3 regions of the Streptomyces sp. NPDC093600 genome follow, and region 2 is predicted to be linked to each of the others. Evidence: riboswitches for the same ligand, from Rfam matches in the RefSeq annotation. Region 2 holds a riboswitch; each other region holds the start of a gene.
What was found. Region 2 has a riboswitch for cobalamin ahead of ACIRB4_RS04655 (ribonucleoside-diphosphate reductase subunit alpha). Riboswitches for the same ligand answer to the same signal wherever they lie in the genome.

Region 1 (4,203 bases), on a different contig from region 2:
CGCGGGCGATCAGGACCCGTTGCTTCTCGCCGCCGGAGAGGGTGAGGAAGCCGCGGTCGGCGAGGTGGCCGGCGCCGACCCGTACCAGCGCGGCCTCGCACGCCTTCCGGTCCTCGTCGGTGGTCCGGGCCACGGATCGCTGGTGGGGCAGCCGTCCCATAGCCACGACCTCGGCGACCGTGAAGTCGAACTCGGTGACCGCCTCTTGGGGCAGGGCGGCCAGCCGGCGGGCGCCTTCGCGCGCGCTCAGCGAGTGCAGGTCCTCACCGCCGAGGCGGACCATCCCCGCCGAGGGGCGCAGGGCTCGGTAGACGCAGCGCAACAGGGTGGACTTCCCGCTGCCGTTGGGCCCGACGAGCCCGACGACCTGCCCGCTGTCCGCGCGGAGCGTGGCCTCGCGCACCAGCTTCGCGCCGGTGACCTCGACCGTGAGTGCGTCGATGTCGATCCGCATCACGCGCCTCCGAAGGTGTAGGAGCGGCGGCGCATCAGCAGGACGAAGCACGGGACGCCGATGACGGCGGTCAGCACGCCCACCGGCAGCTCGACGGGCGCGAGCACCACACGGGACAGGATGTCCACCCAGATCAGCAGGACGGCGCCGGCGAGGGGGGCGACGGCCAGCAGCCGGCGGTGGTCCGCGCCGACCAGCATCCGTGCGGCGTGCGGGACCATGAGGCCGACGAAACCGATCGCGCCGCTCACCGCGACCACGGCACCCGTGACGGCGGCGCAGACCAGGAACAGTTCCTTGCGCAGCCTCCCCGCGTCCACCCCGAGGGCGGCCGCGGTCTCGTCACCCATCGCCAGCGCGTTCAGGCGGCGCGCCGACACCGTGAGGTGGGTGAGGCCGGCGAGCACGGCTCCCGCGGCGATCGGCACGGAGGCCCAGCTGGCTCCGCCGAGGCTGCCGAGCAGCCACATCATCGCGGAGCGGGCCGCCTCGCCGCGTTCGGCCGCGAACACCATGAACGTGGTGACGGCGGAGAAGCCGTAGTACATCGCTGTGCCCGTCAGGACGAGCCGCAGCGGGGTCAGGCCGTCGGCGGTGCGGGCGATCGCGTACACCAGGGCCATGGCGAGGAGCGCGGAGAGGAAGGCGGCCGTGGACAGGGCCCAGAGGCCGAGAGCGCCGAAGGCTCCGAAGAGGAGGACGGCATTGGCGCCGACGGCCGCGCCGGAGGAGATGCCCAGGACGAACGGGTCGGCGAGGGCGTTGCGGACCATGGCCTGCACGGCGACGCCGATGGCCGAGAGGCCCGCTCCGACGACCGCGGCCAGCACGGCGCGCGGAAAGCGCAGTTCCCACACGATCGTGTAAGCCGCGACGTCGTCGTGCGCTATGGATCCGCCCGTCAGCCCGGCCCACAGAAAGCGCAGCACCTCGCCCCAGGACAGGCCCGACGCCCCCATCCCGGCTCCGCAGAGGAGGGAGAGCAGGAGCGCGGTGCACAGGACGGCGACGAGAAGGGGCGGTGATACGCGCTTGGGGGGTGCGGGGCCGACGCCGTTGCGCGCCGTGTGCGGTGGCGCGGCCGGTTCGGCTTGCAGGGGTGTGGCCACGGGCTGATCGCCTTCGCCTCAAGCCGTGCACCCACGTGAGCAAGGAGCGGCCCGGGACGCCGGGCGCCCTGCGCAGCACCCTCTCGCAGTCCACGGCGAATTGACAGGAGCCTTCACCACCGCGGGTAATCGGGCTTACGGAGCCGCGTAACGCGGTTCCGTCCACCGTTGCGGGTCAGCGCCGGAATTCGACCGGCTTCCCCCGCGGGGCGGTTTGCAGCATAGCGTGTACGACGGGGCTCCCCGCGAGGGCGCACATGAGGCGTCGGGCTCCCCCGCTCGTCCCATGGTCGACGAGCCGGCGAGCACGGTCCGGCCGAGGCCGTTCCGACCCGCCGTCAGCGATCGCCCGCGAGATCGAGATCGTCCGTGCGGCCCTCGGTGGAGACCCGCACCTGCCGGGGCGGGCGCCACGGGGTGGCGATGGGGTGGGCCACCGCCCGCCACCAGGGCGCCGAGGGCAGCTTGCCCGCGGGCTCGAAGGGCTGGCCGGGGCGGGGGAACGCGACGGCCTGTCCGGCCTCCTCGGCGGCGTCCTTCGTCCACTCCCCCGGCTCCGCCCACGGGTGGGGTGCCAGGTTGAAGGTGCCCCAGTGGATCGGGAGCAGGACGCCGCCCGGGCGGCCTCCTTGCAGGTCGAGGTGGGCTTGGACCCCCTGAGCGGGCGACATGTGGATGTCCGGCCAGGCTCCCGGCAGCGGTGTGAGGTCCGTGTGGTTCTCGGGCCAGTACGCCGAGTACGCGCCGATCTGGATCATGGTGGCGTCGAAGGGGCCGTGAGCGGCGCCGATCTCCTGGAAGCCGGGGAAGTAGCCCGTGTCTCCGCTGTGGTAGATCCGGTGCGTGGGCCCGGCGACGACCCAGGACGCCCACAGGGTGTGCTGCTGGTTGCGCAGGCCGCGGCCGCAGAAGTGGCGGGCGGGGGTCGCGGTGAGCCGCAGGGCGCCGATCTCCGCCGTCTCGTTCCAGTCCAGCTCGCGCAGCCGGGAAGCGGGCACGCCCCAGCGCTCCAGATGGGCGCCCACGCCCAGCGGCACGGCGAAGAGGGTGTCCGTCGAGGCCAGGGCCTTGATCGTGGGCAGGTCGAGGTGGTCGTAGTGGTCGTGGGAGATCACGACCACGTCGACGGGGCCCAGCTCGGCGAGCGGCACCGGGACGGGGTGCAGACGCCGGGGGCCGGCGAAGGCGAAGGGCGAGCAGCGGTCGCCCCAGACCGGGTCGAAGAGCACCCGGTGGCCGTCGATCTCGGCGAGGACGCTGGAGTGCCCCATCCAGGTGAGCCGCAGTCCGGAGGCCGGCGGCTCGGCGAGGTGGTCCGGGGTGCCGGTGTGGAGGGGGATCGTGCCGGCGGGGGCCCGGCGCGCCCGCGCCTCCTTCTGGAAGTAGACCTTGGCGAGCTCGAGCATGGAGCCGGAGGGGCCGTGCCGGGCCGGCACGGGGTTCTGGAAGACCCCGTCCGCGAAGTTCGGCGAGCGGCGGATGCGCTCCATGCGCTCGCCCGCCGGGTCGGCGCCGAAGGCGGCGGGCCGCAGGGCGCGCAGCCGGGACCGCAGCGGATGGTCGGGGCCGGTGCCGGTCACAGGGCCTCCTGAGGTCGGGGGTCGTTCCATTATGTGCGGCCGCCGACCGTCATGGGCGGGCGCCGGCTCTCGTCGCCGGCCGCCGTGGCCGGGTCGCGAGCGCGATACTGAACGACTGTTCAGTAGCCCGCCGATCCACGCGCCACACCCGGCACCCGAAAAATGATCATGCCCGCGTCATGTGCTGTGTAGGCTGAGCGGCGTGGCGAGAGTGCGCTTGAACGTGGCGGAGCGGCGCGAGGAGTTGCTGCGGGCCACTGTCGCGCAGATCGAGGCCCGGGGCGTCGCTGCCGTACGGATCGCCGACGTCGCCTCGGCGCTCGGCGTCAGCAACGCCCTGGTGCTCTACCACTTCTCGACCAAGGAGAAGCTCGTCGCGGCGGCCTTCGCCTACGCCGCCGAGAGCGACCTCGTCCATCTGCGGTCGCTGCTCGGACGGCGCGCGACGGCGCTGCGCCGGTTGCGGTCGGCGGTCCGCTGGTACGCGCCCACCGGGCAGGCCAAGGGCTGGCGGCTGTGGATCGAGGGCTGGTCGGCCAGTCTGCGCGAACCGGCCCTGCGGGAGGTCGCCGGCGCCCTCGATCAGCAGTGGAAGGCGGCGCTGGCCGAGGTGATCGCCGAGGGCGCGGCGGCCGGCGAGTTCCCCTGCCAGGACCCGGCGGCCGCAGCCTGGCGCCTTACCGCCTTCCTGGACGGGCTGGCCGTGCAGATGACCTCGTACGCCGGATCGCTCTCGCGCGCCGCCATGCTGGAGTGGGCCGATGCGGCGCTGGACCGGGAGCTGGGCCTGTCCGGCGCCGGCACGGGGACCGAGCGCGGCTCGTAGACCGCCGTGGCGGCCGCGCCTACAGCGGCAGGAGGTCCGGGCGCTTGGCCGCCACGCGGTCGCCCGAGCTCTCGCCCCGCAGCCGGCGGCCGATCCAGGGCACCAGGTACTCCCTGGCCCAGAGGATGTCGTCGCGGCGCACCTCCAGCGGTCCGCGCGGGGGCAGCGGCGGCCACGGCTGGTCCGGGTCGGCCGGTACCGGGATGCCGAGGACCTGGGCGGCGCGCAGCGCGA
Region 2 (4,203 bases):
CGCGATCCGCTCGCGCAGGGCGGCCCAGCGCTCGGGCCAGTTCAGCTCCACGTCGTAGTGGTCGGGGTGCAGGACGCCCCGGGCGGTGCGGGTCTTCTCCCAGGCCGGGAGGGGGCCGTTGCGCTCGGCGAGGTCGGCGGATGCCTCGTACGCGGCGAGCATGATCCGCTCGGCGATCCGCGTCGACAGGGCGCGTGCCTCGGGCGAGTCGAAGGGCAGCTTCAGCTGGAAGAAGACGTCCTGGAGGCCCATCGCGCCCAGGCCCACAGGCCGCCACTTGGCGTTGGAGCGCCCGGCCTGCTCGGTCGGGTAGAAGTTGATGTCCACGACCCGGTCGAGGAAGGTGACGGCCGTACGGACGGTCGCGTCGAGCCGCTCCCAGTCGATGTCACCGCCGGTCACGAAGGCGCCCAGGTTGACCGAACCGAGGTTGCAGACGGCCGTCTCGCCGTCGTCCGTCACCTCCAGGATCTCCGTGCAGAGGTTGGAGGAGTGGACCGTGTGGCCCGGCTCCGCCGTCTGGTTGGCGGTCCGGTTCGAGGCGTCCTTGAAGGTCATCCAGCCGTTGCCGGTCTGGGCCAGCGTGCGCATCATCCGGCCGTACAGGTCGCGGGCCGGCATGGTCTTGCGGGCCAGGCCCCTGGACTCGGCGGCGCGGTAGGCGGCGTCGAACTCGTCGCCCCACAGGTCGACCAGCTCGGGCACGTCGGCGGGGGAGAACAGCGACCACTCGGCGTCGGCGTTCACCCGGCGCATGAACTCGTCGGGGATCCAGTGCGCCAGGTTGAGGTTGTGCGTACGCCGCTGGTCCTCACCGGTGTTGTCGCGCAGCTCCAGGAACTCCTCGATGTCCGCGTGCCAGGTCTCCAGGTAGACGGCGGCCGCGCCCTTGCGGCGCCCGCCCTGGTTCACGGCGGCGACGGAGGCGTCCAGGGTCTTCAGGAACGGCACGATGCCGTTGGAGTGCCCGTTGGTGCCGCGGATCAGCGAACCGCGGGCGCGGATGCGGGAGTACGAAAGACCGATGCCGCCGGCGTGCTTGGAGAGCCGGGCGACCTGGTGGTAGCGGTCGTAGATGGAGTCCAGCTCGTCCAGCGGCGAGTCGAGCAGATAGCACGACGACATCTGCGGGTGGCGGGTGCCGGAGTTGAACAGCGTGGGGGAGGAGGGGAGGTAGTCGAGCCGGCTCATCAGCCCGTACAGCGCCGCGACCTCGTCCAGCGCCCGTACGGAATCGTCCTCGGCCAGCCCGGCCGCGACCCGCAGCATGAAGTGCTGGGGCGTCTCGATCACCTTGCGGGTGATCGGGTGCCGGAGCAGATAGCGCGAGTACAGCGTCCGCAGCCCGAAGTAGCCGAACCGGTCGTCGGCGGCCGGGTCGATCAGCGCGTCCATCCGGTCCGCGTGGGCGGCCACGAACGCGGCCGTACGGTCCGCGATCAGACCCTCCCGGTGCCCCACCGCCACCGACGCCGAGAACGCCACCGCGCCCTGCCCGGCGGCCTCCTCCGCGATGGTCCGGGTCAGCAGCCGGGCCGCGAGCCGGGAGTACGCCGGGTCCTCGGCGATCAGACCGGCGGCCGCCTCGGTGGCCAGCTCCCGCAGCTCCGCCTCGTCCGAGGCGGCGTTGCGGCCGCGCAGCGCCGCGGCGGCGACCTTGCCCGGGTCGGTGTCGGGGAGGTCGGCGGTGAGGTCGGTCAGGGTCCGGAGCAGCAGCGTCCCGGGTCCGTCGCTCTCGATCGCCGCGGCCGGATCGGCTGGCGCGATGGTCACGTGGGGCTCTCCCTCGCTCGGCCCGGGGGGCGGCGACGGGGAGGCGGACGGCAGGCGCACCCGTACGCGGGCGCGCTCCGTGTCCACCGGCCCACTCCGCGAGGCCCGGACGACTCTGGCACCCGGAACGGACGGACCGGGCGCACTGTCGGCAGGTGTTCGGACTCGAAGGAGCGCAAAAGCACGCCAACACACCGTTGCGGGACAGTTCCGGATTTCCACCGGATTCCCCTGCGGCGACAGCGAGCACGAGCATACATGTGGGGGGCGCTTCTCGAAGCACCCCCCACATGTAGTGGCGTTGGGTGTCGGAGCTCCTCGCCGAAGCCGAGGTGTCCGTCGTCGGGGAGACGCGCGCGGTGAGTTCGCCGGGGGCCTCACATAGCGGGCCGCCGCCTCCCCGGGAGGGGGGAAGGCGGCGGCCCGTCGGACGGCCGGTGAGGGCTCAGCAGCAGCGGAACCCCTCGCGCGGATCGGCTTCCCGCGCGTCGGTGCGGCTGCGCTCGAACTCCCGCCGGGTCATCACCTCGGCGTCCGGGTCGCAGCTTCTGGCGTGGGCGACGTACCGGTCGTAGACGGCCTCGCCGGACAGCTCCCGCACGTACCAGCGGATCGCGTGCACCGCGCGCCGCAGATGGCGGACCGTGTTCGCCGTGCTCGTGCTCATGCCGAGCCGGTCCCGGTCGGCACGTCACCCCGCGGCTCGCCCGGTGCGCTCTCCTTACGCATGCCGCCTCCGGCGCCGAGTCCGGCGGCCACCAGCTCCGCCTTCTCCTCCTTCGTGGGGAACATGCCGGCGGGCGCGACGAGTTTCGACTCGGTGTGCGGCGCCTCGGAGAGCCGGACGCCCTCCGGGTTCCTGATCGCCTTGAAGCAGACCCGGCCCGCGTCGGCGATCACCACGATGATGAGGATCGCGAACAGCGCGGACAGCACGCCGTCCACGGTGGAGTTGGTGACGACGGTGTGCATGTCGTCGATCGACTTGGCGGGCGGGAGCACCTTGTCGGCGTCGATGCCCGCCTGGTACTTGTCCCGCTGGGCGAAGAAGCCGACCCTCGGGTCCTCGGAGAAGATCTTCTGCCAGCTCGCGGTCAGGGTGACGGCGACGTCCCAGGCGAGCGGGACGCCGGTGACCCAGGCCCACTTCAGGCGACCGGACTTGATGAGCAGCGTGGTGCAGACGGCCAGCGCCACGGCGGCGAGCAGCTGGTTGGCGATGCCGAACAGCGGGAACAGCTGGTTGATACCGCCCAGCGGGTCGTGCACGCCGACCCAGAGGAAGTAGCCCCAGCCGCCGACGACGACCGCGCTGGCGAACCAGACGCCCGGCTTCCAGCTGACCTGGCGGAACGGCTTGTAGACGTTGCCCAGCATGTCCTGGAGCATGAACCGGCCGACGCGGGTTCCCGCGTCCACGGTCGTGAGGATGAACAGAGCCTCGAACATGATCGCGAAGTGGTACCAGAAGGCCTTCATCGCGGTACCGCCGATGACGGCGGAGAAGATCTCCGACATGCCGAGCGCGAAGGTCGGGGCGCCGCCGGTACGCGAGAGCAGGCTCGCCTCCTCGACGTCCTTGGCCGCCTGGGCCAGCGCCTCGGGGGTGATGGTGAAGCCCAGGTTGGCGACGGCCTCGGAGGCTGACTGGACCGTGGTGCCGACGACTCCGGCGGGGGAGTTGATGGCGAAGTACAGACCCGGGTCGATGATGCACGCGGTGATCATCGCCATGATGGCGACGAACGACTCGGTGAGCATGGCCCCGTAGCCGATCATCCGGACCTGCGTCTCCTTCTGGATCATCTTCGGGGTGGTGCCCGAGGAGACCAGGGAGTGGAAGCCGGAGAGCGCGCCGCAGGCGATGGTGATGAAGACGAACGGGAACATCGAGCCGGCGAAGACGGGACCGTCGCCGCGCGTCGCGAAGTCCGTGACGGCGTCCATCTTCATGGTCGGCAGGGCGATGACCACGCCGAGCGCGAGGAAGACGATGGTGCCGACCTTCATGAAGGTCGACAGGTAGTCGCGGGGCGCGAGCAGCATCCAGACCGGGAGCACGGAGGCCAGGAAGCCGTACACGATCATCCAGATGACCAGGGTGCCCGGTTCGAGGGTGAAGGTGTCGGCCCAGGACGACTCGGCGACCCAGCCGCCCGCGACGATGGCGAGCAGCAGCAGCGCCACGCCGATGACCGAGACCTCGGTGACCCGGCCCGGGCGCAGGACGCGCAGGTAGACGCCCATCAGCAGGGCGATCGGGATCGTCATGCCGATGGAGAAGACGCCCCACGGGGAGTGGGCGAGGGCGTTGACGATGACCAGGGCCAGCACCGCGAGCAGGATGATCATGATGGCGAAGACCGCGATCAGCGCGGCGGCGCCACCGAACGGGCCGATCTCGTCACGGGCCATCTGGCCCAGCGACCG
Region 3 (4,203 bases), on a different contig from region 2:
ACACCCCTCCCCGGTCGATGTCGCCGACCACCAGCACGGGCAGCCGCGCGGCCCGCGCGATGCCCATGTTCACGATGTCCGTGCGCCGCAGGTTGATCTCGGCCGGACTGCCCGCCCCCTCGCAGATCACGGCGTCATAGCTGCCCCGCAGCTCCTCCAGGCACGCGAGGACCGGCTCGAACAGCTCCTTCTGCCGCCCCCCGTGGTAGCCACGGGCGCTCAGCTCACCCACGGGCTTGCCCATCAGCACGACCTGGCTGGAGCGGTCGCTGCCCGGCTTCAGCAGGACCGGGTTCATCAGCGCCGTCGGCTCCACCCGCGCGGCCTGCGCCTGCATCGCCTGCGCCCGGCCGATCTCCGCGCCCTCCCGGGTCACGAAGGAGTTCAGGGACATGTTCTGGCCCTTGAACGGCGCCACCCTCACGCCCTTGCGGACCAGCCAGCGGCAGATCCCGGCCGTGACGACGCTCTTGCCCGCGTCGGACGTGGTCCCCGCGACCAGCAGCCCGCCTCCCCGCGGTCCGCTCCTCATGCGCTCCTCCGCTTCATGGCGCCCACCACGATCCTTCCGGCCACACAGGCCGCCAGCGTCAGTCCGGTCACCCGGCGCGACAGCCGTACGGCCCGTTCGATGTCCGCCACTTCCACGTCGCGGCCCGCAGCGTTGAGCACCGGCCGGTGCTCGACCCGTCCGCCGTACGAGAGCGTCCCGCCGAGCCGTACGCCGAGCGCTCCCGCGAACGCGGCCTCGACCGGGCCGGCGTTGGGGCTCGGGTGCCTGCCCGCGTCGGCCCGCCATGCCCGGACCGCGCCACGGGGGTCGCCGCCCGCGACGGTCGCGAGCGCGGCCGTCAGCCGCGCCCCCGGCCAGCCGGCCACGTCGTCGAGGCGGGCGGAGGCCCAGCCGAAGCGGCGGTACTTCGGGGACTTGTGCCCGACCATCGCGTCCAGGGTGTTCACGGCCCGGAAGCCGACGAGGCCCGGGACCCCGGCGACCGCGCCCCAGACCAGGGCGCCGACGACCGCGTCGGAGGTGTTCTCGGCGACGGACTCCACGACCGCGCGGGCCATCGCCGGGCCGTCCAGGGCCTGCGGGTCGCGGCCGCACAGATGTGGCAGCCGCTCGCGGGCCACCTCCAGGTCGCCTGCGGCCAGCGCCCCGCCGATGGCACGGGCCTCCCGGCCCAGCGTCGTACCGCCGACGACCGCCCACACGGAGGCAGCGGTCAGGGCGGCGGAGGCGAGGGGGCGGTCGCGGACGGCGCGTGCGGCGAGCGCCGCGGCTCCGGCGGCGCCGCCCGCGCAGACGGCGGTGTGCAGCGCGCCCCACCCGCGGTGGTCGCGCAGGAGAAGTCGTTCGACGGCGCCGGCGGCCTGCCCGAATCCGGCGACCGGATGGCCGCGGCGCGGGTCGCCGATCAGCAGGTCCGCGAGCAGGCCGGAGGCGGCTCCGTACGCGAAGACGCCCGTGGACGCGAATACACCGGTGGCAGCTCTGCGGCCAGGCATGGCGCTATGTCCTCACTCAGGGTCCGCGCCCTGGCTCGACGTGACCGGCGGTGAGAGTTCCTGGCTCCCGGGGATCAGTTCCCCGGTCACAGTGGCGGGACCGCGCCGGATTCGCACCGGACTTCCTCTTCTGCCGCCGTAATGGCCCCGGAAGTCCACCACGCAGCGCGAACACCCGTCAACTCACCCCTGACCTGCGGCGGGAGAGTGTGCGAAGCCCCACAGCGCGGCCCCACGACGAAGCCTCCCCACACGACGGCTGGGCGTGCCGCACCTTCCGGTGCGGCACGCCCAGCCGTGAGTGGGTCGATCGGTCAGACGACGATCAGATAGATGCCGTACGCGACGGCCGCCGCGCACAGGGCGAAGCAGGCGTAGGCGCCGGTGCGCGCGAGGGCGGCGGAGCCTCCCTGGGCCGAGGCCCGCTCCTGCTTGGAGAGGCCGACGATGCCGAGGGTGAACAGGCCCACGAGGGCGACGGTCGCCACGAGGCTGACTCCGAAGACGGAGCCGAGAGCTGCCCAGTCGATCTTCATGCTGATGTCTCTCGTTCCTTAGACCGTCGCCGTGGCGGCCGGGGCGGCCGGGTCGGTGGGAGCCGGCGCGGGGATGGTGGTCTTCAGGTCGTCGGTGAGGGTCCCGGCCGGGGGCGGGGTGACGGCCGCGATGGCGGTGGTCACGACGCCGGGGGCCTCGGCCTCGGTCTCGGTCTCGTTGACGTTGGTGTGGTCGACGACCTGGCGGCGGGAGATGAACCAGATCGCGGTGCAGGAGGCGATCAGGAAGGCGGCGACGGCGATGACGCCCCAGGTGCCCTGCCGGGTGACGTACTCCGAGAGCGCGGCGACCAGGCCGGCGGCGGGGAGGGTCAGGCCCCAGGCGACGAACATCCGGGTGGCGGTGGACCAGCGGACCACCCCGCCCTTGCGGCCCAGGCCCGCGCCCATGACGGCGCCGGAGCAGGAGTGCGTGGTCGACAGGGAGAAGCCGAGGTTGGAGGAGCTCAGGATGACGGCCGCGGCGCTGGTCTGGGCGGCGAAGCCCTGCTGCGGCTGGAGGTCCGTGAGGCCCTTGCCCATGGTGCGGATGATGCGCCAGCCGCCCAGGTAGGTGCCGAGGGCGATGGCCAGACCGGCGGAGACGATGACCCAGACCGGCGGGTTGGAGCCCGGGACCAGGATGCCGCCGGCGACCAGGGCCAGCGTGATGATGCCCATCGTCTTCTGGGCGTCGTTGGTGCCGTGGGCGAGCGAGACGAGACCGGCGGAGGCGATCTGACCCGCGCGGTAGCCCTTGTCGGTGGTCTTCCGGTCGGCGTTCCTGCCGAGCCGGTACGTCAGCCGGGAGGCGAGCATCGCGGCGAGGCCGGCGACCAGCGGAGCGGCGATGGCCGGGATGAGGACCTTGGTGACGACCACGCCGCCGTTGACGCCGCCGAGACCGACCGAGGCGATCGTCGCGCCGATGAGGCCGCCCATGAGGGCGTGGGACGAGCTGGACGGCAGTCCGACCAGCCAGGTCAAAAGGTTCCAGAGGATTGCGCCGACGAGCGCGGCGAAGATGACTTCGGGCTGGATGCCCTCTTCGTTCACCAGACCGCTGGAGATCGTCTTGGCGACCTCCACGGAGAGGAACGCGCCGACCAGGTTCAGCACGGCGGACATGGCCACCGCCGTCTTGGGCTTCATCGCGCCGGTCGAGATGGTGGTCGCCATCGCGTTGGCGGTGTCGTGGAAACCGTTCGTGAAATCGAACACGAGAGCTGTCACGACCACAATCGTGAGCAGCAGCGTGATGTGTTCCATTTACCCAGGCAATCGTTTGACGTCAGTGGCTCGTCGAACGTAGGCAACCTGGGTGAACGGAAGATGAACTGGGCCGGGCGGTGTGGTGACCCGAACCGGTGCCAGGGCATTCCGCTTAGCGGTCCGGGAGGGCCCGCACGTCCACGATGTGGACCCGTGCGACCCGGGGTAAGCCATGCGGTTACGGGGCGGACCGGACATCCGTCACGCGCGTCCCTCGCGCCCCGTGTCAGCACGTGGACGCCGGCGGACCGGATCAGTCGACCGAGGGACCCCCGGAAGTGATCCACGTCACCCTCAGGTGGACGCCGTACCGGTGCGCCGGGTGGCGGCCCGTCCCCGCCCTGACCACACTGGGACGGTGCGCCCGGCTCACGCGGCGGCAGCGGCCGTCACCACTCTGATCGGTGTCGGCGCGGCCGCGGTGGCGGCCGGCCGGTACGCGGGCGACGCCGCCCTCAAGGCCGCGTCCGGACGGCCCCTGCCCGGCGACCCCCGGCTCACCGTGCACGAAACCGGCCCCGGCAGAATCACCCTCACCCGAAGCCTCGCCTCCCTGCGCCCCGGCACGTACGGCATCGAGGGCCCCGACTTCCACGGATTCGTCGGGCCGGTCCTCGACCGGGTCCCGCACACCGCCGACACCGTCGTACGCCGTCTGGAGCGGGTCGAGCTCGGCACGCTCCGGCCCGGCGCCCGGGTCAGGCTCACCCCGGAGCTGCACTCCGGCACCCCCCGCACCGCGCTCGGGGTCGAATACGAGGATGTCGAGATCCCCGGCGAACTCGGCACCCTGCCCGGCTGGCTGATCCCCGCCCCCCGCCCCACCTGGGTGATCGCCCTCCACGGCATCGGGACCACCCGCCGACACCCCCTCAATCTCGTCCCC

Region 1: it holds a riboswitch for cobalamin, as region 2 does, so the genes downstream of both, ACIRB4_RS16310 (FecCD family ABC transporter permease) here and ACIRB4_RS04655 (ribonucleoside-diphosphate reductase subunit alpha) in region 2, are expected to answer to the same signal.
Region 3: it holds a riboswitch for cobalamin, as region 2 does, so the genes downstream of both, ACIRB4_RS09685 (cobalamin biosynthesis protein) here and ACIRB4_RS04655 (ribonucleoside-diphosphate reductase subunit alpha) in region 2, are expected to answer to the same signal.

Annotation. Positions count from the first base shown of each region.
Region 1 is NZ_JBIWIU010000005.1:336,596-340,798, reverse strand. Features, by position in the region: gene ACIRB4_RS16315 (ABC transporter ATP-binding protein) at 1-454, opposite strand, end outside; gene ACIRB4_RS16310 (FecCD family ABC transporter permease) at 454-1,563, opposite strand; cobalamin riboswitch at 1,666-1,793, opposite strand; gene ACIRB4_RS16305 (MBL fold metallo-hydrolase) at 1,902-3,173, opposite strand; gene ACIRB4_RS16300 (TetR/AcrR family transcriptional regulator) at 3,346-3,969, shown strand; gene ACIRB4_RS16295 (SGNH/GDSL hydrolase family protein) at 3,989-4,203, opposite strand, start outside.
Region 2 is NZ_JBIWIU010000001.1:950,267-954,469, forward strand. Features, by position in the region: gene ACIRB4_RS04655 (ribonucleoside-diphosphate reductase subunit alpha) at 1-1,773, opposite strand, end outside; cobalamin riboswitch at 1,906-2,046, opposite strand; gene ACIRB4_RS04660 (YbdD/YjiX family protein) at 2,219-2,440, opposite strand; gene ACIRB4_RS04665 (carbon starvation CstA family protein) at 2,437-4,203, opposite strand, start outside.
Region 3 is NZ_JBIWIU010000002.1:890,048-894,250, forward strand. Features, by position in the region: gene ACIRB4_RS09680 (cobyric acid synthase) at 1-532, opposite strand, end outside; gene ACIRB4_RS09685 (cobalamin biosynthesis protein) at 529-1,509, opposite strand; cobalamin riboswitch at 1,543-1,685, opposite strand; gene ACIRB4_RS09690 (hypothetical protein) at 1,824-2,045, opposite strand; gene ACIRB4_RS09695 (anion permease) at 2,064-3,314, opposite strand; gene ACIRB4_RS09700 (alpha/beta hydrolase) at 3,676-4,203, shown strand, end outside.